Regions from separate parts of the Alkalihalobacterium sp. TH-98 genome, predicted to be linked through region 1. Evidence: riboswitches for the same ligand, from Rfam matches in the RefSeq annotation. Region 1 holds a riboswitch; each other region holds the start of a gene.
The links. Region 1 has a riboswitch for cyclic di-GMP ahead of AC2VNP_RS12185 (YncE family protein). Riboswitches for the same ligand answer to the same signal wherever they lie in the genome.
Positions count from the first base shown of each region.

Region 2: linked by a shared signal. The riboswitch ahead of AC2VNP_RS08910 (hypothetical protein) and the one ahead of AC2VNP_RS12185 (YncE family protein) in region 1 are both predicted to bind cyclic di-GMP.
Region 3: linked by a shared signal. The riboswitch ahead of AC2VNP_RS15720 (type II secretion system protein) and the one ahead of AC2VNP_RS12185 (YncE family protein) in region 1 are both predicted to bind cyclic di-GMP.
Region 4: linked by a shared signal. The riboswitch ahead of AC2VNP_RS15605 (anti-repressor SinI family protein) and the one ahead of AC2VNP_RS12185 (YncE family protein) in region 1 are both predicted to bind cyclic di-GMP.

Region 1 is NZ_JBYCKM010000033.1:14,784-22,959, forward strand. Features, by position in the region: gene AC2VNP_RS12175 (hypothetical protein) at 1-532, shown strand, start outside; gene AC2VNP_RS12180 (M14 family metallopeptidase) at 931-4,137, shown strand; gene AC2VNP_RS12185 (YncE family protein) at 4,879-6,021, opposite strand; cyclic di-GMP riboswitch class II at 6,042-6,124, opposite strand; gene AC2VNP_RS12190 (hypothetical protein) at 6,236-6,613, opposite strand; gene AC2VNP_RS12195 (acyltransferase) at 7,037-7,222, shown strand; gene AC2VNP_RS12200 (VanZ family protein) at 7,481-7,933, shown strand; gene AC2VNP_RS12205 (hypothetical protein) at 8,121-8,176, opposite strand, start outside.
Region 2 is NZ_JBYCKM010000023.1:6,055-14,230, reverse strand. Features, by position in the region: gene AC2VNP_RS08920 (glycosyltransferase family 2 protein) at 1-278, opposite strand, end outside; gene AC2VNP_RS08915 (glycoside hydrolase family 16 protein) at 428-1,291, opposite strand; cyclic di-GMP riboswitch class II at 1,905-1,987, shown strand; gene AC2VNP_RS08910 (hypothetical protein) at 2,038-2,595, shown strand; gene AC2VNP_RS08905 (L,D-transpeptidase family protein) at 3,082-4,512, shown strand; gene AC2VNP_RS08900 (lysophospholipase) at 4,609-5,550, opposite strand; gene AC2VNP_RS08895 (metallophosphoesterase) at 5,857-7,020, opposite strand; gene AC2VNP_RS08890 (type II secretion system F family protein) at 7,133-7,879, opposite strand; gene AC2VNP_RS08885 (type II secretion system F family protein) at 8,072-8,176, opposite strand, start outside.
Region 3 is NZ_JBYCKM010000045.1:7,491-15,666, reverse strand. Features, by position in the region: gene AC2VNP_RS15730 (type IV pilus modification PilV family protein) at 1-424, opposite strand, end outside; gene AC2VNP_RS15725 (prepilin peptidase) at 436-1,188, opposite strand; gene AC2VNP_RS15720 (type II secretion system protein) at 1,325-1,720, opposite strand; cyclic di-GMP riboswitch class II at 1,924-2,007, opposite strand; gene AC2VNP_RS15715 (sensor domain-containing diguanylate cyclase) at 2,274-4,010, opposite strand; gene AC2VNP_RS15710 (bifunctional folylpolyglutamate synthase/dihydrofolate synthase) at 4,132-5,436, opposite strand; gene AC2VNP_RS15705 (bifunctional folylpolyglutamate synthase/dihydrofolate synthase) at 5,580-6,848, opposite strand; gene AC2VNP_RS15700 (ATP-grasp domain-containing protein) at 6,975-7,853, shown strand; gene AC2VNP_RS15695 (valine--tRNA ligase) at 7,985-8,176, opposite strand, start outside.
Region 4 is NZ_JBYCKM010000044.1:103,148-111,323, reverse strand. Features, by position in the region: gene AC2VNP_RS15615 (class D sortase) at 1-68, shown strand, start outside; gene sigK (RNA polymerase sporulation sigma factor SigK) at 235-939, opposite strand; cyclic di-GMP riboswitch class I at 1,499-1,587, shown strand; gene AC2VNP_RS15605 (anti-repressor SinI family protein) at 1,619-1,810, shown strand; gene AC2VNP_RS15600 (anti-repressor SinI family protein) at 2,061-2,207, shown strand; gene AC2VNP_RS15595 (anti-repressor SinI family protein) at 2,671-2,793, shown strand; gene AC2VNP_RS15590 (helix-turn-helix domain-containing protein) at 2,875-3,210, shown strand; gene AC2VNP_RS15585 (helix-turn-helix domain-containing protein) at 3,252-3,485, opposite strand; gene AC2VNP_RS15580 (hypothetical protein) at 3,529-3,816, opposite strand; gene AC2VNP_RS15575 (aldehyde dehydrogenase family protein) at 4,108-5,541, opposite strand; gene AC2VNP_RS15570 (homoserine dehydrogenase) at 5,636-6,673, opposite strand; gene AC2VNP_RS15565 (cystathionine gamma-synthase family protein) at 6,698-7,903, opposite strand; gene AC2VNP_RS15560 (M24 family metallopeptidase) at 7,926-8,176, opposite strand, start outside.

The DNA.
Region 1 (8,176 bases):
TTTAGGGTTAATGGTCGTTATTGTTGGGGGTATGTATGTATTTAACAAGTCTGATTTTATTGGTCCCTTTACAGGTGTTGTTGAAATTACCAGTGTTGAGAATGCCACGATAGACGATGTTGATGCAATGGAGGCTAACGTGAATGTAGCTGGTCAAGCGGAAGACTATGAAGTATTTTATGAGAGGGTTCATTTGCGGATAAAAGAAGCGATTAAAGATTTGGACAGTCATCTTTCTGACTATGAGATGAGTGACATGTGGACGGAGGATTTCCGTGAATACAGCAGACAATTGACCAACTGGATCAATGCTTTTCAGGATAGAAAGGAAGTTCCCGAACACTATGACCATGTTTACTCCAAATACTTGGAAGGGTTAGATGAGGTCGAAGATGCACTCGAATGGTTGCATCGGATTGTCATCGAGTTTGGTGATGAGAGTGAGTTGGATGATGCTCAAAAGCTATTACGAGCAGGAGAAGCCAAGATTGACGAGTCAAAACGACTGTATGACCAAGTGGAAAAGGATTAATGACGGTGCCAGGTACCATTTATTAATGGGGTCTGGCATTTTTTGGTTGGAAGAGGATTTTGGGTTCTTTGACGGTTATGGTATCCTCATTAATTATTATATGATGCATTCGACCTATATTCACTTTATATACAATTAGATTGATAATAATGCATAGTTAAATATTCACAATACGAAAGACGTAAATACAAGGTGGTTTTATCTAAAATAGATTTAAACACTTGTTTAATATGGGGTAAAAGCGTTTGGTTTGAGTTCGTTGATAGGTATGTAAATAAACGTACATTGTGAAATATGTCGAACGAAAAATCAAAAATATTGTATATTTATTCTTTCACTCTACGAAATATTCTGGTATGTTATTTTAGTAGAATTAAGAGGAGAGGATAGATTTGGATATGAAAAAACTTATGACAGTCTTTGCAGCAATCATTATGTTGCTATCATTAATTACACCAGCTACGTTTGCTTCAGCTAACACAGTAGAAGCTAGTGAAGTTGTAGAATTAGAGGTTAGTCGATCGTTATTTTCTCTTACTGAAGTTCGAACGGTAGAAGTACAAGCGGATTTTGGTAAAGAAGTAGATTTAAGTCAATTACAATTTCAGTTTGGTGGAAAAAGCCTTGCTGAATGGAAAAAGTGGAGTGGGGGAACAAATTATAACGGTGAGCCATTTATTACGGTCATCGAGGAACCACACTTTGTAGACGACACAACAGTAATTCAAGCGACTTTAGAGTTTGGGTTACCTTATGACCGCACGAATTTATCAAACCGAACGATTCGTGTGCAGTATCAACAGTTTATTGGTGATTACGAGTTAGCTCTAGTTAACTCGGAAACTGGAGCTAAAGCTGCGACAGAAGTTAAACTGAATGTTTATGATGAGTTTCTTTTCTATGAGGAATTAAAACCAACTATTGATCAAGTATTCGCAGATGCTAAAGCGGATGAGTCAAACAATCGCTACCTGGAGTACCAAAATGTAGGTACGTCTGTTGAGGGACGCGATATTCATTTTGTTATTTTAGCTCGTGATCAAAATGCGGTTGAGAAATACTTAAATGAAACATTGCCAACAGCTTTAGAAAATCCTGCTAGTTTACTAGAAAAATTAGAAAATGGAACAATGGGAGACTACCAGGTTCCGATTTGGTTTAACAATATTCACCCTGATGAAGTTGAAGGTGTGGATGCACAAGTTGAATTATTTAAGAAGTTTGCGCTAGAGGATGAAGTTACTTTTCCTACAGGAACAGATAGTGAAGAGGTTACTCTTAATGTCGATGAAGTATTAGATGATGTGATTTTCTTATATTTATTTACAAACAATCCGGATGGACGTGTGGCTAACACGAGAGCGAATGCGAACGGTTTTGACTTAAACCGTGACAACGCGTACCAAACCCAAATAGAAACCCAACAGGTCAATGAAATCATTGCTCAGTGGACGCCGATTTCTTTTATTGATATGCACGGGTACGTAACTGGATTTTTAATTGAGCCTGCGACACCGCCTCATAACCCGAACTTTGAGTATGATTTGCTGTCGGACAATATGCTTGGACAAGCTCATGCAATGGGGCAAGCAGGAATTGGTCTTTCAAAGCTAGATTCATATTTTATTCCGAAGTTAGATTGGGGTAGTGGTTGGGACGATATGACGCCAGCTTATACGGCAATCTATGCAATGTTACACGGTTCTTTAGGGCACACAATTGAAGTTCCAGAATTAAGCCAAGATTCGTTGTATGCAATGATCGGAACAGGATTAGGGGCAACGCAATTTGTTACAGAAAATAAGAATGAATTATTTGCTAATCAGCTAGGGATCTTCAACCGTGGCGTGAATGGTGAAGATAACCGTGCAGTCGATAAGCATTTTGTCAATGCAGCAGGTGAATCGATTGGTCGAGTGAGAGGAGAGCATGACAACTTCTTCCCCGATTACTATGTAATCCCGACCGATGCGAAAGAACAAAAAAACCTACTTGAAGCACATAAAATGGCAGATTATTTGCTTCGCAACGGTGTCAATGTCGAGCAAACAACGAAAAATATCGAAGTGAACGGGACGCTTTACCCGAAAGGCACATATGTTGTTCCAATGAATCAAGCAAAACGCGGTCTAGCTAATGCAGTACTTTATCAAGGTGATAATGTATCTGATTGGAATGCGATGTATGACCCAATCGTCGTTAACTTCCCGGCGTTAAGAGGGTTTGATATTGATACTGTTCGTGAGGCGGGTGCATTTGCTGGAGTAACAGCTGCAGTAGAAAACGTTACGCTTCCAAAAGGCAGTGTCACTGGAAACACACCAAAACAAGTCTTGCAAAATACGAATAATGATACGATCAAACTTGTGAATGAGCTTCTGAAAAATGGGAAAACAGTCGAAGTAGCAATGGAAACCAATGACCGTGTAAACGAAGGAGACTTTATCGTTGCAACAAAGGATCTTCGTTCATATGAGGGCAAGTATTACTTTGAAACGCTCCCATTAGGGAATGGACAAAATCTTAAAACAAACCGCCTTACGCAGCCAAAAGTCGCTGTAACAGGTTCTGCACAGTTGAGGTTTTCATTAAATCAGCTTGGATTTAATTTAGTGGATGCAGCGAGTGCTGATGTGATTGTGAGTGATAGTAGTACGTTTAATGCGGCTAATGTAAATGGAAAATCGTATATTGGTATGGGAGTTCATGCTTTAAATGCTGCACGTAATAGCGGCTTGCTTCCTGGATTTACTTGGAGTTTCACAAGAGCCAACCATGAAGGACTTGTAAAAGCGAATGTCAATGAGCACCTTTTAACTTCAGGTTACGGGGAAGAAGAGCTTCTTTATGTCACGACGGGAGCATGGATTAATTCAGTTCCTGAAGGCGCAGACGTTTTAGCTACGTTCAGTGACAGTGATGACTTCTATGTCGCTGGCTGGTGGCCAGAACACCAAGATGCAAAAGGACAAACTCTAGCATTTACGACGTCAACGGAAGACACAACATTTACTTTATTTGCGAACGACTTAGCCTTTAGAGCTCATACAGAACACAGCTACCGTCTACTTGCAAACAGCATTTATGCTTCTGTTGGTTCAGCGGTTGAGAAGAAAGGTAAAGGACAAGCAAAAGGTCAAGAAATTAAGGTTGAAAACGGCCAAGTAGAAAGAACACAAGAAAATGGTAAAGATAAAGTAAAAACAACGATTACTGAGAATGCATTAATAAATGCAGCGAAAAATAGTGATCGAGTTGACCGCTTTATTGTCGAAGTAGAGGGGCAAGCTAACAATGTGATTGAAGTTCAACTTCCATCAAGTGAAATTCAAGAATTGAAACAATCACAGCCGGAAGCTAAGCTTGAACTTCAAACAGGAACCGGTTCATACACAATCCCATTAGCAGACTTTGACCTTGAGAAAGTCGCTAAAAACAACGGTAAAGACTTCATGCTATCGATCAAAGTAGTGGTTGAAGAAGAAGTGTATGGTGAAGGAAGAGAAACAGAAGAACGTGTTGTTGAGGTTAGCCATGTAACCATTTCTGCACTCGTTGGAAACGCAGAAGTTGAGATTACAAGTTTTACCGTTTTACAAGAGTAGATTTAGATTAATTGGAGATGTTCACAGTGACTACCCGAACTTTGTTGAAAAGTGGGAGGGAGTTGATGTATTAAAAAGCTTTAGTGAATGTTAACTTTTACACTCTTTCAGGTAATGCAACCTTTTTGGTAAATCCAGGACGAGGTGCATGCCTCCAAACGTAAACAGGTTCAGGTCCTAGTGAGCTGATTGTGGATTAAATAAAAACTAATATCTAAGAAAAAAGCATGTTATCACCAAAAAGGTGGATAACCTTCTATTTATACAGAGGGTTATCCACCTTTACGAGTTACACACAGGGATCGAAAGGGTTTATAGGTATTTATATATAGTTATCCACATCTAGAATCGAGGGACCTGTACCTTAGTCTTCCTTTTTATAGCCTTGTTTTTACTTTGTGGAATATAAACTTCACAAATTACAGATATTTCATCAAATTAAATGAAACCGAATGAAACCGTCACAGTGACACCCCGAAAAATATTGTTTCAAGTTAGTAGATAGATTGAGAGGCGAAGTTATTGTTTTATCTGCTATTAAAAATAAATCGACTAAAGTTAAAAATATTTTAGTCGAAGTTGATAATATTTGGCGAAAAGTTGAAAATATATCGGCCGAAGTTAAAAATAATAAGAAGTGATGCTGCCCCACTGTGTGGGTATAAAAAAACCTGGGTCTAATCCAATAAGGACCCAGGTTTTTTTATATAAGAGAGATCCTAATAGGCTCTTTCATTAAAGTTAACGGTTAATTATGCGTACATCGATACCATGGATATCTCCACCAGGCATTTCAATTTGTTTGACTTTCTTTAGCGAGCGCGTATTAATGATGGATACTCCTGGGCGTTGACCGGCAATGGCATGCGTCCCTGTAGCTGGTTCTGGTCCTCTTGTTGTCACATAAGCCCATTGTCCGTTTGGTGAAAAGTTCATTAAGTCAGGTGCGCTTCCAATGTAGGACACTTGGTTTACGGCCTCATTTGTCTCAATATCAAATATCGTTGCATTATTTGTCATCCGATTAATCACCCAAAGGTTTTGGTTATCTGGTGTAATCGCAACCCCATGAGCATCCTTACCTAATGTGTCTTTTGTCTCGATTAATTCATGAGTTTCGGTATCAAAAATATACAATTCACCGAGATCAGCACTTCCTGCATTCGCATACATCGTTTTTCCATCGGGAGAAAGGATTAACCCACAGCCATGTGGTTTGACATCATCCTTATCGTAAGCTTTCACTAGCTCTAAAGTGTCCGTTTCAAATATGAGTAAACCGCCGCCTCCAAGTGTTACATAAAAGTATTTATCATCCGCTGTAAAGAAGTGACATACTGGCGTAGTATTTGGGAAGCGTTCTTTTTCGGTGAGTTCCTCGTAATCTTCTAATTCGACGGTTTTCACATATTTAAATTTTTCATTTTTTACATCGGTTTCAATAACAGAGATACTTTTGCTAGGGGTGTTCGACACGATGACTTTATCTCGTTTATTCGTTGGTATGGCAGCATGAGCCCCTGGAGCGGTCGGGATCGTTGCGATAACTTCTTTGTCGGACCCGCGAATCACTGAAACATCTCCACTAGTCATATTAGCGACATACGCATATTCACCTTTGTTATCAAAGACTAACATATGCGGTGTTTTCCCTACACCATCATCTTCAGTTAACGTCTGCTCTATTCGGTGATTTGCTCCATTGATAATATGGATCTCATTATTTAATTGATCGGCTACCCAAATTTCATGACTGATAAAGCCATTTCCTCTTTCTGAAGGGTGAGAAAAACCTGTCATTACCAATAGGGATACTAGTAATAATAGGCACAAAAATTTAGCGTTCGATCTAAACGCCTTTTCTAATGATATGTTGCTCTTCATATGTATCTCCTCCTAATGCTTTTGTAGAGGGTGGGTCGCACTACTAGCTCCCTATATCCCAAGTGCCCGTATGTAGAATATAGTTCAAAGCTCCCATTCCTGTCAGATTATAGTGGAATATTCTGAATTTATCAATACTAAGTTCTCAACAATTTTCTACATAATTCACAGTATACCCAATAATGGGGGGCAGACCTCTATGTAAACGTAACTCTTACCGCTGCATCAGCTTTGCCATCCAAAGTACAAGATCTATGATACTGCCGTCGATCCCACTTTGAAAGTAGACCCATAATTGTCCGCCAGTTGTGGTTGGTGTTCGGTCAAACACAACGGTTTTAGAAAAATACCCGTAAGCAGGCGGAGCATCTGCATCCTGAAGCTGGTTCATCCCAGCGAGAAGATCCGTATGGGCCGAAAACCGCTGACCAATACGAAACAGCGAATCTGTAGGGGGAGTAACATAAATGGTACGAAAAGTAGGTTCCACAAGGACAGGAACAATAAGAGTCCAACCTGGAAATATTAAATTTGGATCCGTTATTGGTGGATTTAATGGTTGGCTCTTTAATCCCCAAGACTGTACTGCCAAATGAGCAGCAATTGAAAATAACGTATCGCCAGGCTGGACGGTATAAACGACATGGGTTTCTCTTACAACCAGCGTAATATACTCACTCCCTACTATGTGCTAATAACAAATATATTAATTATAGATGAAGAATATGATTTGGATTGCGTCACAGAACGTCTTAGTAGTGATTAGTAACCCCAACACGATCATCCAATCCAACCTTAATTTCGTTGAGAGAAATTCATTACGAATTACTTTTTAGCCAATTTCCTTTGTTTAAGTCTATTCTAGTAAAAATAACGAAACCTAGGATCAAAGACCTGTATACCAGAAAGAAAGTCACACATTGTCGTAAAAAAAATAATCTCCTCAACAAGTTTCGCCTTACTTCAAAAGTAAAATTTGGTAAAGTATATGAAAACGATTACAGAGGTGAATAAGATGTCCTTTGAGTTGGTGCTAGATGCGATACTAGGAAAGAGAGAATTGTTCCATGTTATTGATTGTACAATATGCGGCCACGAAGAAATTTACTACGTTGAGCCTGAGTCGAAACAACAAATAGGGAAAGCTTGTTCACATTGTGGGTTTGTTCAGAAATTTGAGTTTGATCACCAAAAAGAATAGTGATCAATACCTTATCTCCAAGAGTTTATTCTGATAAAAAAGTAGGTTAAGTACCTGCTTTTTTAGTTGGGGATTTTCCCCTCATCTTACTCTCGCTAGCCTCTCATTTCCCTCTTTTTCTGCTTCAAATCTTCCTAAATAAGAACAATTAACTAGTTGGGCTGTTGCTAATCCTAGCTAAAGCGTTAAAATAATAGATAACGACTTGATTGACTAAAAGGTCAAATTTTAGCAGCATCGTAGGGAGTTTTTCATTGCATGATTAAATGGTTTTCCTGGACAGCTGTGATCGCTTGGATGGCGCTTATTTTCTACTTATCGCATCAACCAGCAACAGTGTCTAGCGAGTTAAGTTCAGAAGTTACAGAGGTAATCATAGAAATCATTGAAACAGTCGCCCCGAATATTCAATTTGAATTCGGCAACTTAAATCATCTGGTAAGAAAAAATGCTCACTTCTTCGCTTACTTAGTCCTCGGAATGCTGACGATTAACGCCTTAAGAAGAAGTGGGAGCATTGGATATCGAAGTATGGGAGTAGCTCTAGTCATATGTATCCTTTACGCCATTTCAGATGAAGTGCATCAACTCTTTGTTCCCGGCCGGTCTGGAGAAGTGCGAGATGTGCTCATTGATACTGCTGGTGCAAGTGTAGGGATTGGGATGTATTGGTTGTTTAGTAGAGTGTTTAAGAAAAAATCTAGCAGATAGGTTAGTTTTTAGGGGAGCGAGCGGTATTTCATTTAGGGTTGGTTTCGTAGTGTTAAGAATATGTAGGCATTCCATTTCCATCGAAAACTAACAAAACGCTCGAGTACTGTTCACAGTTGCTCGAGCGTTGGTTCTCTTTTTCAGTTAAGATAAGATGTGATTGCATCAATCTCAATTCTTAATGTGACTATCGACCTAACCTTTTATTAAGACTATTCTGCTTAAACTTTAACTGAAGCAATT
Region 2 (8,176 bases), on a different contig from region 1:
GAATCAGCCTTACCTCCATTCACCTTGTCTATTACAACCACATTGTTAAACCTCTTTGACTTATATACCCCTAAAACAGGCATATATTCTAAGTTAGTAGTAGTTCGTTTCACCGTCACCTCTAAATCTAACAACCTTTTTAATAAGCTTAATGTATGATCTGTTGAACCATCATTAATAATAATATATTCGTAATTCTGATAATTTAAGTTTTTCATACCGAAAATTAATGTCTCAACAATCGATTGTTCGTTATAGCATGGAACTAATATACTCATCGATTTCTCGTTTGGGGACCTCACGCTTTTCATATAGTAGGGCTTTTTTGATGATAAAATACAAGCATTAACTATATGGAATATTGGGAATATCGTACAAATTGAAAATATGACCAATATCGTTATATTAAGTATACTTTCCATTTTTATTATCCTACTTTCTTATAAATTTTAACGTAATCTATAGAGAATATGGCAGGAAAGAATGTACTTAAATCAGGGTCCCCTGGCCAATTTCCACCTATAGCCAAATTAATAATAAGATGCATTGGCATATCCGGGATGTTATTGGTAGAAGTAAAAACAAGCTCTTCATTCACATACCACCGTATTTCGTTTTCTTCCCATTCAATTCCGTATATATGATCTGTATCAATTTCCTGATTTTCTGTTTTATTATAAGTTGTTTGAAGTTTTCCGTTTTCCCTCCAATGGTGAACTTGATAGATGAGATGCGGTTCGTGACCAACATTTTCAAATATATCAATCTCAGGTAAATGGTCCTTTCCATCAGACGGTAACATCCATATAGCTGGAAATAGTCCTTTACCAACAGGGTACCTTCCTTTCACTTCAACTTTCCCATAAAGAAAATCAAATTTACCCTTCGTTTCAACAAGTCCCGAACTATACTTTTTAGGAGCGACACCATCCTCCTTTGCTATTAAATTAAGTCGACCATTACTAACTTCTACATTTCTGGGAGAATACTCCTGAAGTTCGTTGTTATAGCTTTCTTTTCGCTTTAGAGCCGTCCAATTTTTTGTATTCAGTTTTTCATCTGTAAAATCATCAAAGAAAACTAACTTCCAACCGTCTACATCTTGTTCATCACTTGGAGGTTCACTCCAACTGCTGTCTTCGCTTTTCACTTCGATCTTATGAGTTGGTGAAACAGATACAGACTCTTCGGATAAAGCTTGATTATTGAATGAGCGACTTTTTTCCCCACCTAACCAAAAGAACGAGATTACAATTAGAAAGACTAAGGTAATTCCTATCCATTTTTTCATAAAACACACCTAATCATATTTGAATTTTTTATTCGTTTTAAAGAACATTGTATCTCATACACAATAGTGGACTACCATGCCAAAATTCCTATAAAACAAATAGTTCACTTCACTCCTTTGCTAAAATTTTCATTCAATATCTATATTTTATTGTGCTTTATAGAGAACAATAACTGCTAAAAAAAGACATAGAAAATAAATTTTCCATGCAAGCTTTTTTGAGTTGTGGATCAATCATTCTACAGATCTCCACTAAAATTCTATTGATACTCTTTTATTATAAATTGAACTACAGTTAAATTTAAATGATTTTTTTTCCAAAAAATTCGACAGTTTATACGTACATTACAATTATTGATAAGTAAAGATATATTCACTACATAACATCGACCTCAACATTTCTTTAAATTTGCCCATGAAAAATATATTTAACTGTAGTTTATTAAATCTATTAAAATTGATGTGGCTCTTTGTATATATATGTCGAAACAAAAATCTTCCATATTCTCTAAAACGAATATATAATTCGAAATAGAGACAATGCACTACTATTTCACGTGGCCACAAGAAAGAAAGGCGCAAAGTCCTAAATGTTAGGCCTATGTACTTAGTTTTAACTTTGGGAAGCGATGAAGTATAACCCTTATTTGGACACCTTGGGGTATATGAAGCTAGTGGTGTAACCGGCCCTCTTAATGATTGGTTTTTACTATATTAAAAAATTGATTTAAGAGGAGAAATGGGAAATGAGAAAATTAACAAAAAAAGTAGTAGGATTAACAATTGCAACTTCTTTAGCATTATCAGTATTTGCAGGAGGAGCTTTTGCTGCAGAAGCAGGAGCTGAAGATGTAACAGAAAATGTAGAAAGCAAATTTGTTAAGGATGTCCATGAATTAACTTTAACAGCAGATACTTATGAATTGGAAGTCGGAGAAACTGTTACACTTACAGCATCGGCTTTGAAAACAGGCTCTGCCGCAACGTATAACTGGACAGTTAATGATGAGGTATTTGAAGGAGAAAGTTCGTTAGTACTAGATGATGATGGTTATTACACTTCTGTAATTACGTTTGAAGCAGATGAAGCAGGTACTTATAAGTTTGTATTTGACATCCAAATGACAGCTGGTAATAGTCAAGTTTCTTGGGAAGGACAAGAAAAGAAAGAAGTAACATTTGTAGATCCTGCTCCAGCAGATGGCGATAATGAGAAAGACAATAATGGTAAACAATTAGGGCACATCAAAAAGGATGTGCCACAAGGACCTGCTTCTGGTTCCAATGCAGGTGGGAAAAAATAATTATTATTAACAAAAGAGAGGAGAATGGCTTATTTGGCCTTTTCTCCTTTCATTCTATTACAACAGTATTTGTTCATTTAGAAGCATAGGATACCTTCACAGTGACTCCCCGAATAATCTTGTTTCACAGCGTGTTCCACGTTTTTTAATAATGGTGTGTACTAGACAATTGTATTATTAGAAGTCTCTATGTTGATATAAAGTAACTATCCTCTTATCTAACTCACTCCCTATTTATAATTCAACCTGTAAAGCTTTCCTATCGCCTACTTCTTAGCCCAGAGAAATTAAATAATTGCAACAACCCCACCAAGTATTTCTCCAGTATCCTACATAAGTTCACCAAAAATTTATAATAAACTTCCCCAACTTACAAAAAACGACAAAATATAAATTTCCTATCTAGTAAAATGGTAGTAAAAGATTATAATTAAGTTAGATAAGAAGTTTTAGAGTCTAAGAAAGTCGAAGGTCGGGGGGATATATATGGGTTATGCCGTAGAAAAATCTGTAGAAGAAAATAATCTTCGACAGAAACAACCTAATAAATGGTATAAAAACTGGAAGTACATTCTATCCATTATTATCTTTATTACTGCACTTATATTGACGGTAATGATCTACTATCAAAATACACATTTTAATTCAAACATTACGATTAATGGAATAGAAGTTAGCGGGCTGACAGCTGATCAAGCCCTAGAAAAGTTGCAAACCTCTGTGCTTAAAAACCAAATCTATGTTGGGGACCAGCTCATTTTAGAAGGAACTGAAACAAAGATGGAGTTTACAGAAAGTGACTTACCCGGGATTAGAGAAACTTTAAGAAGTCAGGCGACCTTTTTCCCATCTACAGAAGCGAAAACGTATTTTTTACTGCCAAGTCAAACCGACGAATATCGTAGTGAAGTTCTGAGAACCGAATTCGAGCAAAAACTCACCACTATGAATGAGCAATTGGCAGCGCCTGTAAATGCGCAAGCCATCTTAGAAGAAGGCGAAATTCTGATTTCTGAAAGCATTGAAGGTGAGCAATATGATGTCCATCGTCTTTTAGATGCGTTCGACAAGCAAGATTATACGAGCGAAATCTTTCTAGAGCCCCTCTATCTAGAACCGATCAAGGAAGATAGTGAACTTGTACAAAACCAAGTAAACAAGCTGCAGGATTTCCTTCAGCATACGGTCGATTATGAGGTAGAAGACCAAGTCTACTCCTTAATAGCTAGCGACCTTATTACAAGTGCTTCCGTATCAGAAGATTTGAAGATCGAGATAAATAAACATAGTATTCCTAAGAAAGTAGCTGAAATTAATGACGCTCAATCCACTTTAGGGAAAGATTTTACCTTTAAGACTCATTCAGGTTCTGTTATATCTGTTAAAGGAAAAGGATATGGCTGGGCACTTGATGTTGAAAAAGAGTCAAAATTGATATTAGAAGCTTTTGAAAACGGTGAAACGTCATTTTCTGCTTCTAATATTTACGGAAATGGCTGGGGCGGTGAAGGCTTTGGTTACGGCGTTACCGCAAACAACGGCATTGGACATACGTATGCTGAAGTGTCCATCGCCCAACAACGCATGTGGATCTACAGAGAAGGCGAACTAGTCTTAACCACCCATGTGGTTACTGGAGACCGAACTAAAAAACAAGATACCTTACCAGGAGTGTGGTACATTCTTTTTAAACGGACACCATATACACTCACTAGTGATACGTACGCCATTGACGTCGATTATTGGGCACCGTTTACAAACAGCGGTCAAGGCTTCCACGACGCAGACTGGCGAACTAACTGGTCAAGCAATGCCTACCATAATCAAGGATCTAACGGCTGCGTCAATGTACCACCAAGTGTCATGAAAAAAGTTTATGATAATCTAAGGGTCTATGATCCAGTTGTTATCTATTAACGACAGAAACCAGGAAATCGCAGATGATTTCCTGGTTTTATTATGTCACCAAAGTGACTAGCCGATTTCTTTCTACCACTTTAGGTACCAAGTCATTTATCTATTGAGACCGTTCTCCAATTGTTTATCAATCCACTGATAAATGTCTTTCATTACTTCATCCTTATTTAATTCATTCAACATTTCATGACGTCCTTCTTTGTAAAAGGTATAATTAATATTTTTCATTCCTACCTTTTTATATTGTTGAATTACTTTTAATACACCTTTTTTATTATGACCTACAGGATCGTGATCACCACTAAAAATAAAAATCGGTAAATCTTTGTTTATTTTTTTTACTTCTTGATGATGGTGAATAGTCTCAAGCCCAGATATTAAATCATAATAAAATCCTGAGGTAGCGATAAAGCCACAATGAGGATCTTTAATATACTTTTGAACTTCCTGCGGATTTCTTGTTAACCAATCATACTCCGTTTTTGCTTCCTTGAATCCTTTGTTAAAGTTCCCAAAAAATAATTTATTTAGTAATGGACTTTCTGTTCGATTACCTATCTTTCGTATTTGAGATTTTGCAACTAATTTCCCTACTTTCCCTGAAATGCCGGGGTTTCCGCCTGTACCAGACAAAATAACCCCCTCAACAACATCATGAAACCGTTGGATAAAACGGCGGACTATAAAGGATCCCATACTATGACCCATGATGAACACTGGTGTTTCTGGGTATTGACTATGAATACTATCATTTATCTCTTTTATATCCTCTACAACTCTTTCAAAACCATTTTTATCTGCGAAAAAACCAAGAGTTCCGTTGTTTTCTCCTGTTTTTCCATGACCGCGATGGTCGTTTGCAACCATAAATATCCCTTTCGTTAATAAAAAACTTGCAAGTTCATCATAACGAAATGAATGTTCTGACATACCATGTGCAAGCTGCAAAACAGCCCTGGGCTTTACATTCTCATCATACCATTGATTTATAAATACCTCATGATCATCTGACATTGTAAACCAACTTTGTAGTAGCAAAATAATCATCCCCACTTTTTGTTTCTTATAATCAAACAAATTTCTTTCAGAACATATTTTCGTGAAGGCTGTATTACAAAAGGGCATTCACGATAATTTTATTACTTGGCTAGCTAACCTGCTCATTCATAACAAAAAAGAGACGCAACTCACACTATAACAAAGGTTATAACGAAGCTGGTCCCTCCTTTTCTCCAACCAAAAATATTAACTTATTCTTTATTATAGCAACGTTTCCATTAGGCATAAACCCTCTTTTACATCTGAAAGGACGGTTTCTTACTTTCCACCGTGATGAAACGCTATCTATAATCCGAATGTAACATCAATTTGTACAAGTTCTGAACGAGTGCCAATGCGAATAGGCGGACCCCAAAACCCAAAACCAGATGACACAATGGAATGCATCTGACCTTTTTGCAGATATCCCCAATCGTTTTCATAAATCCGTTGTGTAATTAAGCGGCCAGGAAAGACTTGACCAAGATGCGTATGACCCGAAAGCATTAGGTCAACCCCTAGCTTCTCAGCAATATCTAAATCATAAGGCTGGTGATCCATTAGAATAACGGTCTTTGTTAGGTCGATCTCTTCCATTAAATCAGCAACCTCTTCTCGTTCAGCGTCTCTACGATCTCTTCTCCCGACTAAAAGGATATTCTCATTAACTGGTATTACTTCATCGTACAATACTCGTAAATTGCCTCTCTCTAGTGTATCAATTAACTCATCTATAGGGCCATTATGCTTATCATGGTTTCCGAGCGAGACATATACACCTAAAGGAGCAACGATGTCTGCTAAAACTTCATCCATGCCCTGGTTAATAAATTGGTTGATTTGATCATCAACAATATCACCTGGCAACAAGACGATATCTGGTTCGAGCTTATTAATGTTTTTCACCATCTTCTTAGCCTGTTCCCTGCCAAAAAGAAGCCCAAAATGCATATCTGAAGCCATAACAATATTAAGTTGCTCTATCGCGGGGCTCTCTTTTTTTATATGAATATCGTAAGTTTGCACGGTCGGACTGTAGGCATTATACATTCCATAACCAATTAATGAAAATACTAATCCAACGATAATCATTCCAGGCCATTTGTCGAGATACTCTTTCGGTAATTGAGTATTACGTAGAAGCCAAACACTAATATGCACAATTGGCAAGAGTAGTACTAATATATAAAATACCGCCATCCAGACCGAGCCGATAGAATATAAAATAACATTTTCAAACAATCTTCCCGTTACAAATGAAGTCGCAACCACCGTCAAAACGAAAATGTAGATGACTTTTATTTTCCAAGATAATTCAGCCTGTACTCTAAACTCCATCCAACGCCAGCCGCTCCAGCCTATATAATATACAAGAAGACCATACAGTAACAGAAAAACCAGTCCAAAAAGAAGCAAAACCGTTATCTCCAATCCATTAATAATGTTAAAATCTAACAGTAGGTTGTGCAATTACTCTTGAATTTAATCAACAAACCTACCAGCTCGATTGCACCGCGATATTAAAATGAGTTACAAAAAAAAGCACGTCTAATTGACATGCCAAATAATACCCATTATTTAATTAACCACCAAGACCATTTGTAATCAGCATAATGACTAACGGACCTAAAATAACAATAAATAGTGCGGGGAATATAAATAAAATCATAGGAAATAACATTTTGACTGGGGCTTTCATCGCTTGCTCCCTGGCTGTTTCACGCCTCTTCTCCCTAATTCTTGTCGTTAAATTCCGTAATGACTTTGACATTCCAATTCCTAATTGATCGGCCTGAATTAATGATGTAATGACACTTTGAAAAGTATCAGATGGTACTCTTTTCCTTAAGTCATAAAAGGCATCTCTTCTTGACTTTCCTCGTTTCATTTCTTCGATGGTGAGAAAAAACTCCTCTGATAATGGCCCCTTTGATCTTTGGCAAGTTGTTGTAATTGCAGCGTCTAACCCCACTCCTGCTTCAATCAATAGATTGACCTTATCAAAAAAATCTGGCATTTCCTTATTTATGTCTTTAATTCGTTGTGTCTTTTTCTTCATTAGGAAAAACATCGGGTAACGAAAGCCGAGAAAGGCAACTGTAATCGTTAACAGCCAGGTCATTGCTGTTTCCTCTGAAATGGAGGTAAAAAAGAAAAATACGATCACGCTGAAACCGATACTGATTAATAACTGGATTAAACGAAACTCAATCGCTGACAGTTTTAAGGAATATCCAGCGTCTCTAAGCAATTGATCTAACTTTTTTCGTTCGGATAAGGAAAGTCGATTATTGATCGTCATAATCGCTTTGTCCCAGTATTTCTTCACAATAGCTAATTGTAAGATGGATTTTCTTTCTTTGACGCCTGCATTCTTGTTTGAATTATTAATGGCTGAAAAATAGGATTCAATCCTTTGGTCTAGTTTGATTTTTCAACGATACACCGTCAACAAAATTGCAGCAAAAGTCAACATAAAAAAGATTGATGTCAAGATAAAGAAAATGATCTGTATCATCGTTTACACCTCAATTCGGATAATTTTTTGAATAAGCAACCATCCGATCATAATAAATATTCCAGAAAAAAATAACATAGCCAAACCTAACGGGTGTTCAAGCATTGG
Region 3 (8,176 bases), on a different contig from region 1:
CTTCTTGACTGTTTGGTTCTCTTGATTTTAAAGTAACTTTTACTTCATAAAAATTATCAATAGCTCTTTCATTTACTTGTGGGTCAGATGTAACATTTACTAGATTACTAAAATGTATTTGATACATGACTTCTAAATCCGTTAGTTCTGGTTCCACTGTGCTTGTAATATCTATTGGTGAACATCCGGAATTCGCTGAACAAGTTCCATATATCGTTCTATTCTCTAATCCCTCAGGATAAGTACTAATTCTAGCTGTTTCCACCACTTCTTGAGCAGAATACTGAATTTGACTTTCTTTTCCTTGAGATACGGTATTCGTAAAAGTCCCTGTCATTAATGTGAGAATAGGAATGACAACAATCCCCAAAAGGGTAATAGTTACAAGTAACTCGATTAATGTAATTCCTCTTTGATCCTTCATAACCTCACACCTTACCATAATAAGTTCAAATACCAATTCCATATGTCATAACCAAATAAGTAAGCTAACAGCGTCCCAATAAAAATAAACGGCCCAAACGCAATCGGTTGTTTACGCTTCACGATGCCAAGCACCAAGAGCGTAATGCCGACAATCGTACCTACAAATGATGCTAATACGAGACTCATAACGGTCATCCACGGACCTAATGCAACACCGATCGCCGCATAAAGCTTTACATCACCACCACCCATACCACCACGGCTGACGATAGCAATCAGTAGTAACAATGCAAAACCAACAACCCCACCAAGTAAATAGTACCAAAACGGTTCCGTCCCAATAAATAAGCGACTAATGATTAATAAACCAAGCATTGGTAACGTCACCACATCTAAAATAAGTTGTTTGCGAATATCGGTTAAGACTGAAATAACAAGTAAAATAGTTAAAATGAGTGCAGGAATTAACTCTAGTTGAAGACCAACAAATTTATAAACAATAAAAATCGATGTTGCTGTTAATAATTCTCCAAATGGATATAAAGGAGAAATTTTTGTTTGACAGTAACGGCATTTTCCTTTTAAGAATAAGTAACTGAATACAGGAACTAGATCAAGTACAGTAAGTTTATGCTTGCAATTTGGACAATGAGAAGGTGGGAATGCTATGGATTCTTTGTTAAGTAGACGGATGGCTACTACGTTTAAGAAGGAGCCGAGTAATAACGCAAGTAATAAAAAGTAAATATCTAATAATATCAATTAAATCTCTCCTCATCAGAAATAATACATAACATCCCTTCTTTATTTAATAAATAGAGTTAAAATTTTCTAATGCAAGTATTAAATTATTTAAAAAGCTGTCGCTATCAATTATAGCGACAGCTAGTAATCCTTATTAACGTGCGTATTGAGACCCACTAGGTAAACATGCTGCTCCGATTTTTACAGTACTTGTAGTAGCGTTACCTTCAATAGAGAAAGCTGCAGCTGTAGCATCACAAGCTCCAAAAGTTTCAATTGTAGGCAGCGGATTAATATTTAATTCACCTAGTCTTGCAGCAACAGTTTCCCCAGTTGGATAATCACCTGTCTCTACTTTGTATCTTTGCAAATCATCATTAATAATCTTTACATTCTGTTCATTTGTTGCTTGACGTGCTTTATCACTATTCTGCCCTAACATCGGAATAGCAATCGCCGCAATAATCCCTAAAATAACAATTACAACTAGTAACTCAATAAGTGTTAAACCTTTTTGATTTTTAAGACGTTTTTGAATAAGTGCCTTCATTTAAATATCTCTCCCTTTTTTCTCATAGTTAATTTATTTTTTGAGCTTGTCCGCTCTCAAAACCGTACCTAATTTCTTGTTGCTAGACTTGACCTAATAATGATGCTTTTGACTTTGTTCGCTAACTTTTTTACCTTAATTTGTCATAAAATGACAAATTAAGTGCAAAAAAATAACCTTTACTAGACCTCCTCCGAGATGTCATATGTAAAAGTCGGTTGCACCACTAGCTCCGTACGACTTAGGTGCCCACATACAAGTCGTATTTCATCGCGCCTTTAATTTCAATATATTGAACAATTCTAGTAATAAATACTCTAATCTCTTATGTTTCAAACCTATTATAACAAGTCCTACTACTAAGATCATTAGAGAAGTGTAATTCCCTTTAATTTACTAGTCTGTTTGCTTCATCCTTGCAACTCTGATTATAGCAAGATTCTCCTAAATGAAAATACTTTTCGGTAAATTTTTTTATGGAATTTATATCAAATTTACTACTTTAGTCACAAAAGTGACAATAGTAATTTTTATTAGAAGATAAACTGTGTCGTTACCTCGTCAACGTATCTTCTAACGTTTCCACTGCTACTTGTACTTCAGATCGATCCCCATACACCGCCACGCGGTTTCTGCCTTTTTGTTTCGCTCCTGTATACATCGCACGGTCTGCTTGGCGGACAAGTGATACCGGATTGGACTCTTCATCATCGCTAGTTGCCACACCGATACTCGCCGTGATCTGAATCGTTTTCATTTCTCCTTCGTTGAGGTCGTTATGAATAAGGAACTGGTGTTGGGCAATGCGCAGACGTAATTCTTCCGCTTTCATGTATGCGGCAGTTGAATTAGTGTTTGTTAATAGAATGACAAATTCTTCGCCGCCATAGCGAGCGACAATTCCGTTTTCCCCTATTGTCTCTTCCATCAGCCTTGCGATTTGACAAAGTACGTCATTACCGGCTTGATGGCCATACGTATCATTAACAGACTTAAAATGATCTAAGTCTAGTAGAATGACCGCTACTTTATCGTTCTGAATGACGCTTTGTTCATAGTTTTCAATTAATAGTCGCTCAAACGAACGATAATTATAAAGACTTGTCAGCGGGCAACGTTCACTTTCTTTTTTCGTTGCTTCGTAATGACGGGCGTTATCAATCGCGACACCGACGAAGTTTGCGAGGATTTCCATTAACGTGACATTTTGCTTTTTATAGGCACTTTTTTGATTAACAGCGATCGTGATGATGCCTTTCAACTCACGATGTTGAATAATTGGGACGACCATTACGGAATGAGCTGTTTTTAACCAAAGACGCTCTGGTGTCGGCCATTGGCTCCTATTTTGAAAGACAACGGCTCTTTTTCTGCGGTACACTTTTTCAGTTACTGAATCAATTGTCTTTCCCGTTGAAAAAAGAGCAGTGGGGTCTTTTTGATAGGCTTCTAGTAGTTGCAGCTTCGTATTTTCAATTGTGTATAAGTAAATATAATCACTTGGAAATAAGTCTTTTATTTTATTGATAAATAAGTGAGCAGTCTCTTTTACTTCCCACGTACTGCTTAATTCAATGCCTAGTTCATTTACTTTTTTGAGTTGGTCATTCATTAGTTCACTTCTGCGATAGACTTTTAACATAATGGAAATTCCTATAAAAGCAACTGCAACGATTCCAGACGCCCCGTACCCAATTTCTTGGTACATCATGACAAGAATTACACTCATCGGCAAGACGAGTGCTGCAGTCGCCAGTTCCCATATCGTTCCTCTATCAAAGAACTTTGTTTTGACTTTCGCCAGATGATTTCGAATGAGGTAGATTAATACATGGTTAACGAACAGAAATGTACATACATACGCTGCTAACGGAACAAAAAAAACTAACGCATTTGGAAGCGGTAATCCAACGGCGAAGTAATACATCCCCGCGGCAGAAAGAGACGTTATATAGAACATAATGGAATTCAGTGGAATTCGATACAAGCTTTCACGATTTATTCTCATTAAAAGAAGGGAAAATAATAGTGCAAATTGGGTCACGATGATTTCAATTAAGAGACCATATAAAAGAAAACTAGCAAGAGATACCCATTGAAATAAGACGAATGAATACCCTCGATAATGAATGGGAAAAACTGCAGCGATTGCAGCTAAAACGAATAGAGAGAGGATTTCTTTTTCATTTCCAGCAATTTGAGAGAAAGCATGTTGATCAAAAGCAGTGATGAAAAAAACAGTCATAATAAACCAAATTGTCCACAATGATGCTTTTACCGTACCCGACACAACCCTTCCCCCCTCTATGAATTATTTTCTGAAATTTCGATCTCTCTTTATTATATTACTACAATAGTGTAAAAATTCCTAATTTAATGGTAGTGTCAATATAATTAATGGTTATTTTTTACTACAAATTTACTTTCCTTTGCTCTATCAAATGTAATCTTGCTTGTGAAATAAAATATAAAGATCCAGTTATAAGTAATAAGTCCTGATCTTCTAGCAACGGAAGTTTCGTTTGAATAAAATGCTGCCAGTCACTGACCTTCGTTTTATCTTTAAAACTGCAATTGTCATATAAATCAGTAGCTGTTGCTGCCCGTGGAAAATCAAAACTAGTAAAATTAACTTCGTCTATTACGTCATATAGAGGGGTGAGCATCTTTTCAACGTTTTTTTCTTTGGTGGCCGCAAATAACACCTTAATGTTCTTATCTGCAAACTGTTCACGTAAAACGGTTGCTAGCGCTGCTATACCTTCCTCATTGTGAGCACCATCGATGTAAACAAGAGGTGTTTCACTGATTTTTTCGAAGCGTCCGATCCACGCCGCCTTCTTTAGAGCCCTTCGAATTTCTTCTTCTGTAATGAGAAGCGCTTGATACGTTTTTAAATAATCAATAACCATTAAGGCAAGCGACGCATTTTTGATTTGATGTTTCCCAAGCATCGTCAGTTCTAGTGCGTCTATTTTACGAAATGGTGATGTAAAGGTGAATGTCTGTAAACCACTTGTTGAAGCTGTGTCTCCGATGAAAAAGTCATTGGCTAACATATAAAGTTTTGAGCGCTTTTGCTTCGTTTGATGTTTAAAAATAGCTAAGATGTTGTCTTCACATTCCGTCGTGATGAGTGGTACGCCCGCTTTAATGATTCCTGCTTTTTCCCGTGCAATCTCTTCTTTCGTTTCTCCTAGTAAATGCATGTGATCCATACCAATATTTGTGATCGCAGTTACTAGCGGCATCGAGACATTTGTTGCATCGAGACGCCCTCCCATACCTGTTTCTAAAAGCACAAAATCGACTGGACGGACTTCTGCGAAATAGTAAAACATCATGGCCGTTAAGCTTTCGAATTCGGTCAACATCGCTTGTCCATTCGCTTCAAATCGTTCGCGTGCTGGTGTTAAGTGATCAAAGACGCTGACAAAGTCCTCTTTTGTAATCGGTTCTTTATTAATAGAGATTTGCTCTTCATAGCTGAGTACCGCAGGCGTTGTAAACGCACCGACATCGTAACCAGCTTCTAGTAACATCTCTCGAATAAAATTTAACGTCGATCCTTTCCCGTTCGTACCCGCAATATGAATAATTTTTAACCTTCGATGAGGGTTTCCGATCTCTGCTAGAAACCCTTCCATATTCTCTAAACCTAGTTGAATGACATTACGGCTTTGAATAAAATCCACTATTTCTTCAAATGTTTTCATCCCTGATACGCCCCTTTCTTCCTTTGTAACAGTATCTATATTATATCTTCAAATCACGTCAAATAGAAAAGCCCCTGCACAAAGATCACTCTTTTAGCTGAGGCATTTCTTTAATTTAATTATCTAATTTATCCCCCGATTTCTCAAGCTTGCCTTACATACGAAAGAAAATTAAGTGAGCCTGTGACGACTAAAATCTCGTCCTTTGCTAGGTCACCTCTTAATTGGTCGAAGGCGGTCTTGTAATCCTCTTCAAATTGTATTGCATGATGGTCAAGTACACGATAGATCTCATCTCGCTGAATAGAACGCGGATGAGGGAACGTTGTTACAATAATCGTATGGGTGAGTTGCTGCAACGATTGGATCATTTCTTCTACATCTTTATCGATCATTGCTGAAAATAGGACAATGAATTTTTTATCTTGAAATGTATTTAGTAATGTTTCAACAAGGGCTTTGATCCCCTCTTGATTATGACCGCCGTCCATGATAACCATTGGTTCAGTTTGCACGACTTCAATTCGGTTGTTAATTTTTGCTTGTTGTAGACCCGCCCTTACTGCCTCTTCTCTCACATCAACATCGTGAAAGGCTTCTAGTAGTTCAATCGTTCGAATCGCTAGTGCAGCATTGGTTTGTTGATGGGTACCGAGCATTGTAAGCTGTAAGTCGGTGTAGGTATGTTGTTCAGATGTATAAGTAAACCTATCGTTTGAATGGTGTACCTCAAATTGACTTCCTAATTGGTGTAATGATGATTGTTGTTCTGCTGCCGTTTTCTGGAGCAGTGAAACGACTTCTTGCTGCGTACATCCTGAAACTAAAGGGATCGATGGTTTAATAATTCCTGCTTTTTCATTTGCGATTTGCAGCAGGTCATTTCCAAGAAATTCAATATGATCCAAGCCAATATTCGTGATAATCGCGACTAGTGGTGTAAGAACATTCGTCGGATCTAACCGGCCTCCTAATCCTGTTTCAATAATTATAAAATCCATATTCTCCACTTGAGCAAAATATAGAAAAGCGAGTGCTGTCATCACTTCAAATTCAACAGGTGCACCGTAATCAGATCGTTCTAACTCCTCGATAACCGGGAGTATTTGTTCCACTAACTGTACAAAATCTTCTTGTGAAATCGGCTTTCCGTCTAGTTGAATTTGATCGTTTCGTTGAAATAGATAGGGTGATGTAAATGTACCGACTCGATACCCAGCCTCATTTAAAATAGATCGTAAGTAGGTTAAGGTTGACCCTTTTCCATTCGTACCGGCAAGGTGAATACTTCTTGTCTTCTCATGCGGGTTCCCTAGCTTTTCAAGTAAGACTTGCATTCTTTCAATTCCGAAATAAATTTTGTTTTCCTTTGTTTGTTCGATTAATTCATTTGCTTTATGGTAAGAAAGCATGGAAAAAGCTCCTTTGAAAAAAGTATGCAAAATAATGTCTTTTCCTTTATGATGAAACAAGACAGTTCAATATACTACTATTTAAACACTTATTGATATTCAAAGAAATAGATCAGGAGAGGTTATATGAAAAAAAAACGAACAGGATGGCTCATTTATAACCGAGAAGATGCTGACAAAAATCAAGCATATATCGATTGGATGTTGGAAGAAGCTAACTTATTAGGCATCGATTTATCGTTTTACTTCAAAGAGGAACTCCTTTATGGCGTCATGGGTCAGCAACTCTTTATTCACCACCATCAAAATGAACTTCAACTACCGGATTTTGCAATCATGCGAAATATTGATCCACTATTCAGTCAACAATTAGAAGCACTAGGTGTTACTGTCTTTAATAACTCGTTCGTTTCCACGCTTTGTAACGATAAAGCAAGAACGCACCAGTTTTTAACGCGGGCCGGCATTCCGATGTTGAACACTTTATTTGTAAAAAAGAATGAATTTGTGCCCACCCACCTTCCGTTTTCTTATCCGGTCGTTGTCAAAGAAGTCTCAGGGAGAAGTGGACAGCAAGTATACGCTGTTGAAAATCTACAGGCATTGGAAAAGTTGTTAGCTAACATCACTTCTAACGACTTAATTATTCAAGAGATGGGCGACGTTCCTGGGAAAGATGTTCGCGTCTTTGTGATTGGTTCTACGATCATCGCTGCGATCTTACGCTATTCTTCAACCGATTTCAAAGCGAATTTTTCCTTAGGAGGAAGTGCTAAATTATACGAGTTAAATGATAAGGAAAAAGCATTAGTGGAAAAAATTATTGCACAGTTTGACGGACAACTTGGCCTGGTTGGGATCGATTTTCTTTTCGATAAAGAAGGCCAGTTCATCTTTAATGAAATTGAAGACGTCGTTGGCTCACGAACCTTATCAGCCAATTCCGATTACAATATCGTCCGCCTATACTTACAACATATGATGAACGTATTAGCGGATGTTTAAGAGAGATATTCCTTTTGTTCCTACGGCAGTAGCAGAAAGTATTAGAAAATTAAAGAACGGGATAATGTAAAAGAAGACGAAAATCGCAATGATTTTCGTCTTCTTCGTGTTTTTGTATTGGGATATTCGTTTTACCCTTTTAACTCTGTAATGCGTGCTTTCACGGCTTCACGCTTTTCGATATAATCTTTTTCTTTCGCTTTTTCTTCTTCGATGACTTTCTCTGGTGCTTTTGCAATAAAGCCTTGATTGCTTAGTTTTTTCTGTACGCGTTCTACTTCTTTGTCGTACTTCTCCAGTTCTTTTTCAAGACGAGCAATTTC
Region 4 (8,176 bases), on a different contig from region 1:
GTTATCCATTTTCTTATGTCGGCAGTGCACCGGACCGTTATATTATATATGCAAAACCGATTAATTAAACGTCAAAAGACAGCGTAAGAACGACTATTCTCACGCTGCCTTTCTTATATTTATATGGAAACTAGTATCATTTCGATATACTTTTGGAATGCATGTGAAAAACAATATGGAATTCAACTAAAAGGAAGTATGAGAAGTTACTCTTCTCATACTTCCTTTCTCATTCTATACCTGCCCGTTATTTCTCCGGTAAAATTCATGAAACAACTTCATTAAAGCTCTCTTTTCAATCCGAGAAACATAGCTTCTCGAAATGTTTAATTCTTTTGCAATTTCTCTTTGTGTTCTTTCCTTCATTAAGTCTAAGCCGAACCGCCCGACAATGACTTCTTTTTCTCGTTCATCTAGAACGTGGATGTAATCGTAAATTTGTTTCTTTTCCATTTTCAGTTGGATCGTGTCAACGATGTCATCGGTTTCTTCTTGAAGGACATCAATTAACGTAATTTCGTTTCCTTCCTTATCCGTTCCAATTGGATCATGGAGAGAAACATCTTTTTTTACTTTCTTTAACGCACGAAGGTGCATGAGGATTTCATTTTCAATACACCTTGCTGCATATGTCGCTAATTTCGTTCCTTTACCTTGCGAATAGCTCTCAATCGCCTTTATTAACCCAATCGTACCTATCGAGATCAAGTCTTCGGTATCCTCACGTGTATTTTCAAACTTTTTAACGATATGGGCAACCAATCGTAAATTATGTTCAATGAGGCGATTTCGAGCTTCTTCGTCTCCTTGCTCCATGAGCTGTAAGTACTTTTGCTCCTCTGCTTTCGAAAGCGGTTGCGGGAAGGCATTGTTTTTTACGTACGATACAAAAACAATGACTTCCTTAAAGAAATAGGTGATGGCTGCAAATAATGACACTTCCTCACCCCCATAAGGTTTGATATCTTATGTCTATGTAGGGATGGGCTCGGTTGTGTCTGTACACAAAAAATATGTGAAATTTTTTAAATATTACACTTTAAGAAACATATTTAACTTGATCTAATCACAAAAACAACTCTTTCAATGTAATACTTAAATAGTCAACATTTTTCTTCTATAAGATTAAAACATAATTACCTTTATAGAAAAATAAAACTTTCGTTAGTAAAATCTCGACATTATCTCCAATTATCTATTGCTATTTTACAATTTATTCCTGCTACATTTGGGCTATACCTTAAGGTTTATAAACTTCCAACTACGTAAAGAGGACTAAATAACTATAAAAATAACCTTTTCACTGTTTTCATATTGTTTAATAGGTTAATTATACCTATTTTGTGTTATAACATTGTCAAAATTCATTACTTTCTAAATTTTATTACATCGACACTCTTCAACACCACAAAATTTTCTCATCCTTTATACTACTAATGACAAGCCATAAGTCATATAAATTGTAAAAAAGTATGTTAATTATTAAAAAATAAAGTAATCAGTCAAAGGGCAAACCTATTGAAAGGTAGGGACGCAAAGTCACAGGTCTAAGGTTGAATTCTCAATGATGATGGCTGGACTACCTGAAATGCTTAATGTATTTTAGGAGGTAATGATTATGAAGAGTAGCGGGATATTAAACCTTGATCACGAATGGGTTGAATTAATGAAGGAAGCGAAAGATTTAGGTATGAATACAGATGAAGTGCGATCTTTTTTCTTGAAAACTGAAAAAACTGCAAAAACCATTCGCACATCAAGGACGTTCACGATTAACAAAAAGACCTCCTCTTTTTACGCTACGCTATAATATGAGAAAAGTGATATGAGATGAAACTTGTTCATCCCGTATCACTTTTTTTACAAACTGAACCTGCCTTACTAGAAAGTAATTAAAAAAGGGAAAATCTCTAAAAATACTATATAACGAACGTAAAGCGACTGATTCTGTCTATTTTTCACTATTTTTCTTCAATTACCTTATTTGATTATCTAATATCGTTCTATATAATGAACATTAAGAAGAATAAAATGGAGTATTAGGAAAAGGGAGAGATCGTATGAAACCTACTGAAATACCCTGCGAGGAAAGGCTGCTGGATTTAGAGTGGATTTTACTTATGAAAGATGCAAGAGAGATCGGACTTCAGCTAGATGATGTTAAAGCCTTTTTAGAGCAATGTAATCGCAATCAAGAAGAAAGGTAGCGCTATCATAAATTTTATGAGTATAGTCTTAAGTTAAATAGCTTAGTTTCCCAAGTCAAATTAGTTTTACTATAACCACTATTGAAATAGTGTAGGACTACCAAACTATAAATACCTTCTTTTGACCCATAAATGAACTGTAGAAATTCGGAAGTTTTTGTCTAAAAGTAAAGGTTGAATAGTTTTTTTTTCTAAGAGTATTCTTTACAAACACATTTACACTAAGTGTTACGCGCTCTAAATAAAATGTCGATTGGAAATTTATTGCAACTGTTACTATAAATATGACTTCAGTAACTAAAAGTTTTTCCTATTTTTTTATATGATGGTAATGGGTTAACTAATTGTAGTCGCAAATTCCCAACTATTTTATTAACTATTGATCGCCGTGTTTATATATAGACCTATTGCTATACTGACAGTAGACTGATATTACTGTGTACAGGAACTAGGAGGTAGAAGAATGAACACAAAGACCTGTGAGGCTTTGGACAAAGAATGGACAGCTTTAATAATTAAAGCTAAAGAATTAGGGTTTACGATTGAAGAAATTAAAGAATACCTTAACAAAACCGTTAAAACATGATCTCGCAGTTCTATTTACAGAACAAGCCTTAAACTGTTATAATTCCTATAAGTATACAGGTTGAGAGAGGAAACGATACAGATGATCGGAGAAACAGTCAAACGATTACGATTAGAAAAAGGCTTGTCTTTATCTGAATTAGCAGAATCCGCTGGTGTAGCAAAATCCTATTTAAGTTCTATAGAAAGAAACATCCAATCTAATCCCTCCATACAATTCCTAGAAAAAATTTCTTCGGTATTAGGTGTTAGTGTTGAAACACTATTAAACGAAAATAAAGAAAAGAAAACTGAGTTAGAATACGACCTCGATTCAGCTTGGGTGGAATTAGTTAAAGAAGCGATGGAGTCTGGTGTCTCAAAAGAACAGTTCCGTGAGTACTTAGAATTTAACAAGTGGCGTAAAAACAACAATTAATTGGAAGTTCAATATATTGAAAAAACAAACAATCCACCTCTCTACATGGAGGTGGATTGTTTGTCTTCTTCTTCCGAATTCATTACTTCTATTAAGTGAATTAGCTCAACACCAAGTGCTTGTGCCATCTTTTCCAAAACCGATAAACTCGGGTTCGTCTGTAAACCGCGCTCAATATAACTTAAATAGGACTTAGAAACACCTGACAATTCAGAGAGTCGATCTAAGGATAAACCTTTCTTTCTTCGCAGCTCCCTAATATTCCCCCCATTCATATTTACCTCACCCTTTTTATTTTGTCATTTTTATCGATATTCCTCAATTCGTCTTAAAATTCATTTCATAGTAATACTCTTTACTTTGAACATTTTTCACGCACGTTAAAATCATTCCGTATACTTCCATTGACTTTCCAAATATATTAAGAGTCGTTCGATAAATGACCTGCTCTGAAACTGGAAATTTTAAAGAACTAATAAATATAAGTGATGTTGTTGTGAACTCAAATACATTAACATAAGTACATTTCGAGTTGACTACGTTGTCTTTCACGAGATGTATCATTAATTCCGCCTGAATTGGACTTTCTATATCAATGGTCTGCATTATTTGATGACCCTCCTCTCCTGCTTTGGTAACACCACTTCGTTCTTTATAAAGAATATTATATGATTAAAGTTCGTTATAGTAAACGGTACTTAAGTCCTTTCATTCTTTATTAAGAACATTTATTACGCCTTTCTTAGTGTTAACTTATTTACGTGACGCTTGTTTTAAGAATAGAAAAGTAAGAAATAGGGAATTGGTAAGGAGATCGAGAGGTATCGGCGATAGACAACAAAAAAAGTGATAGGAACCTACACACAGCCCTACCACTCTATTTTGATATAAAAACTTTTAAAGGTTGAAGCAAACCACTTTTGGTTCTGTCATTTCTTGAATAGCGTATTTCACACCTTCTCTTCCTAATCCTGATCCTTTGACGCCACCGAATGGCATGCTGTCAATACGGAAGTCACTGCTGTCGTTCACCATGACACCACCGACATCGAGCCTTTGGATCGCTTCAAAAGCAGCCTGGAGGTGATTGGTAAAGATCCCTGCCTGCAAGCCATAGTTCACATCATTTGCCCGTTCAATTGCCTCTTGTAAACTATTGACTGCGAAAATCAGAACGACGGGGCCAAAGATTTCTTCTTTAGCGATCGTTGCATTTGGCGGGACGTTTGTTAACACCGTCGGCTCGAGATATGCTCCTTCTCGGTTTCCACCGCATGCTAAAGTGGCTCCTTGTTTGATCGCCTCATTCACTAGTTTTTCAACTCGGATCGCCTCTCGTTCATGAATGAGCGGCCCCATATCAGTACTATCAAACAACTTGCTGCCTTTTCGATAGGTTTTTGTTTGTTCAACAAATTGTGCTGTGAACTCTTCATACACATCTTTTTCTACATAAATGCGTTGAACGCCTAAGCAGTTTTGACCGGCTGCCCAAAACGCTCCAGAAACTGTAGAGTCAACTGCGTGATTGAGATTGGCGTCATTCAACACAATGACGGGAGAGTTCGATCCGAGTTCCATACTTAGTTTTTTCAAGCCCGCTTTTTTCGCTATTTCTGTTCCTGTTTCTAAGCCACCTGTAAAGGAAATCATTCTAACGTCAGGATGAGTAACGAGTGTATCTCCGACTTCAGCGCCTCTACCCGTAATGACGGATAAAATTCCATCTGGAAGCCCGGCCTTTGAAAACGCTTCTGCTAGCTTTAATGCACTAAGCGGTGTCACAGTTGCCGGTTTTACAATAATCGCATTACCTGAGGCTACTGCTGGACCAATTTTATGAGCGACTAAGTTCAATGGATCATTGAACGGTGTGATCGCGCCGATAATTCCAATCGGGAACAAAGAGTAATATCCTAAACGATTTTCATTTCCACTGCTTTGATCAAAAGGGATCGTTTTTCCTTCTAATCGCCGCCCTTCTTCTGCACTGATGCGCAATGTTTGAATGCATCGTGCTACTTCTTTTCTCGCTTCGCGGATCGTTTTGCTGCCTTCTAAGGCAATCGTGACCGCAAAATCTTCTTGTTGTTCTTCTATGAAATCGGCCGCTCGCTGGATAATTTCAATTCGCTTAAAAACAGGCAACTTTGCTGACACGACAGCTCCTTTTTTTGCCGCTTGAACCGCTTCAAGCATATCTTCCTTTGTCGCTGCCGGCACTGTAGCAATAGCTTCATTATTTTCTGGATTGGTTACTGTAATCGTCTGGTCTCGGGTCACCCACTTTCCGGCGAGAAACATTTTCCTTTGTGCCACTCGAACTTTCATTGGCTTTCCCACCTTTCTTTTTTATAAAACCTCCATCTGTCTATCAAGCTTTGTCGCTCAATTAACTGACAACATTCTTTTTGGGCTGTGAAAATCATAAATGGTTCCTATATATATTCAATAAATCAATTAACAAGGAATACCCTGTTTCCGTTCGTCCTGCCCCAGGGCCTGAAAGGGTGATCGTTCCAGCTAAATCACACTCAAAAGTAACTGCATTTAGAACTCCTTGAATGGAAGCGAGTGGATGGGTTTCATCGATCATTTCTGGTTGTACCGATGCTTTGATTTTGCCATTTTCGTTGCTGACACGAGCAATTAATTTCCAACGCTTCCCTTTTGATTTCGCTTTTTTAATATCATAAGGGGTCAGGTGAGTGATCCCCTCACACTGGACATCATCGACTTTTAGCAAAGAATTCATGACGGTATTAGCGAGAATAACGATCTTATACCGCGCATCATAGCCTTCTACATCACTCGTAGGGTCTGCTTCGGCATACCCGAGTTGTTGTGCTTCTTCGAGTGCTTCTTCATAGGAAAGCCCTTCTTCCATTCTGAGTAACATGTAGTTCGTCGTTCCGTTTAAAATGCCTGTAATTTCTTTGATTTCGTTACCTGCTAGTGCTGCGAGCGGCATTCTAAGCGCAGGCGTACCGCTCATGACCGTTCCTTCAAATCCCCAGCGCACACCGTGTTGTTTCGCTAATTGTGACAGCTCCTTATAAGCTAAAGCTACTGGACCTTTATTACTCATTACGACATGTTTTCCTGCTCTAAACGCCGCTTTGCAATGATCGATTGCCGGTTGGCCTGTTTTGACATCGGTGAACGTCACTTCGACAATCGTATCTGCGTTCGTTTGCTCAATCGTTTCAAAGCTGTCTAAGTCACGAACCAATCGCTCGCTATCGGGGTAGTCATCAAGAGTCCCTGTTCGTTTGACAATGTGTAATGCTTTTTCTATATCAAGGCCGTCTGGATCATATATGGAGCCTTTCATGACATCTGAAATTGCAACGATTTTTCCTTCCCAACCGGTTTCTGCTTTCAAGGCCTCTTTTTTTTCTGCTAAAATTTCCGCCAATCCTTGACCAACTGTGCCAAATCCTAATAAAGCAAGTTTCTGCATATTCTAAGCCTCCTTCAGAAATGGCTAGCGAACTGCCTTTTTCACATGCGTAAAGGCTTCTTTAAAATCGTTGATGATATCTTCCGCATTTTCAATCCCGCATGAGACGCGAATGAGTCCTTCAGGTATTCCCATCGCTTTACGCTCTTCTGGGGTACACTCCACATGGCTAGTCGTTCTTGCCGGGCCTACTGTCGTCTCAACTGCTCCTAAGTTTGCAGCACGATGAGCAAAGGTTAAGTTTGGTAAAAGATCTTTTACGGTATCCATGCCGCCTTTTACAGAGAAGCTCATCATGCCCCCGAAGCCAACCATTTGCTTTTTCGCAATATCGTGGTTCGGATGCTCCTCAAGTCCTGGGTAAAATACGGATTCGACCAACTCTTCTGACTTTAAATAGTTTGCTAGCTTTAATGCATTTTCTTCTTGACGTCGAACGCGAAGCTCGAGCGTTTTCATTCCACGTAAGATGAGGTATGCCGCCCACGGATCCATCGTTGCCCCGTTGATTTCTCGGTAATGATAAATTTTTTCGATATACTCTTCGTTATTACTGCACGCCACTCCGCCTAATGCATCCGCGTGACCACCGAGAAATTTTGTTGCACTATGAAGGACGATATCCGCTCCAAGCTTTAACGGTTGCTGGTTTAACGGTGTCGCAAATGTATTGTCAACGATGACGATCGCTCCAGCTTTTTGACCGGCTTCGGCCATGCGCTTAATATCGGTAATTTTTACAGTTGGATTCGTTGGGGTTTCGAGATATAAGATCTTGCAGCCTTTGGCGACTTCCTTTTCTACTTCTGCATGATTACCCGTTTCACAGAACGTAATTTCTACGTCCATTTGGGGTAAGAATTCCGTAAAAATTTTATTCGTTCCGCCGTACGTATCTTTAATCGTTACAACACGATCGCCTGGTCGCAAAAAGGTATAAAGCGTATTACTAATCGCCGCCATCCCCGTTGAGAAACTCGTCGCTGTCGTTGCTTCTTCAAGTTCTTTTAATTTATCTTCGAATGCTTGAACGGTTGGATTCGTGTTTCGGCCATAAATATGTCCTTTTTTACGTCCAACCGCGACTTCATACCACTCATCCATATCATCATAGTTGTAAGCGACACTCGGTATGACAGGTACTTGAGTTGCTCCATGAACCAGATAGTCCTTCTCCCCTGCCCAGACGGCTTTTGTCCCCATATTTGCTTTTTTCATTTTGTTTTCCATACGATCTACCTCCTTGAATTAATTACGCTCCCATTCCCCCTGGCCATAATTTCTTTCCTGCGTGTTTGACAAACAACTTTCTCGGTGCACTTGCTAATAATTCATAACCTGTTTTCGTGACACGGAAGGACTCACTTAATTCAACGCCATAGTCATCCATCCAGATGCCTAGGATCATATGAAAGGTCATATTCGGCTTTAAGACCGTTTGATCACCTGGACGTAAGCTTGCCGTATGCTCCCCCCAGTCTGGTGGATAGTTTAAGCCGACTG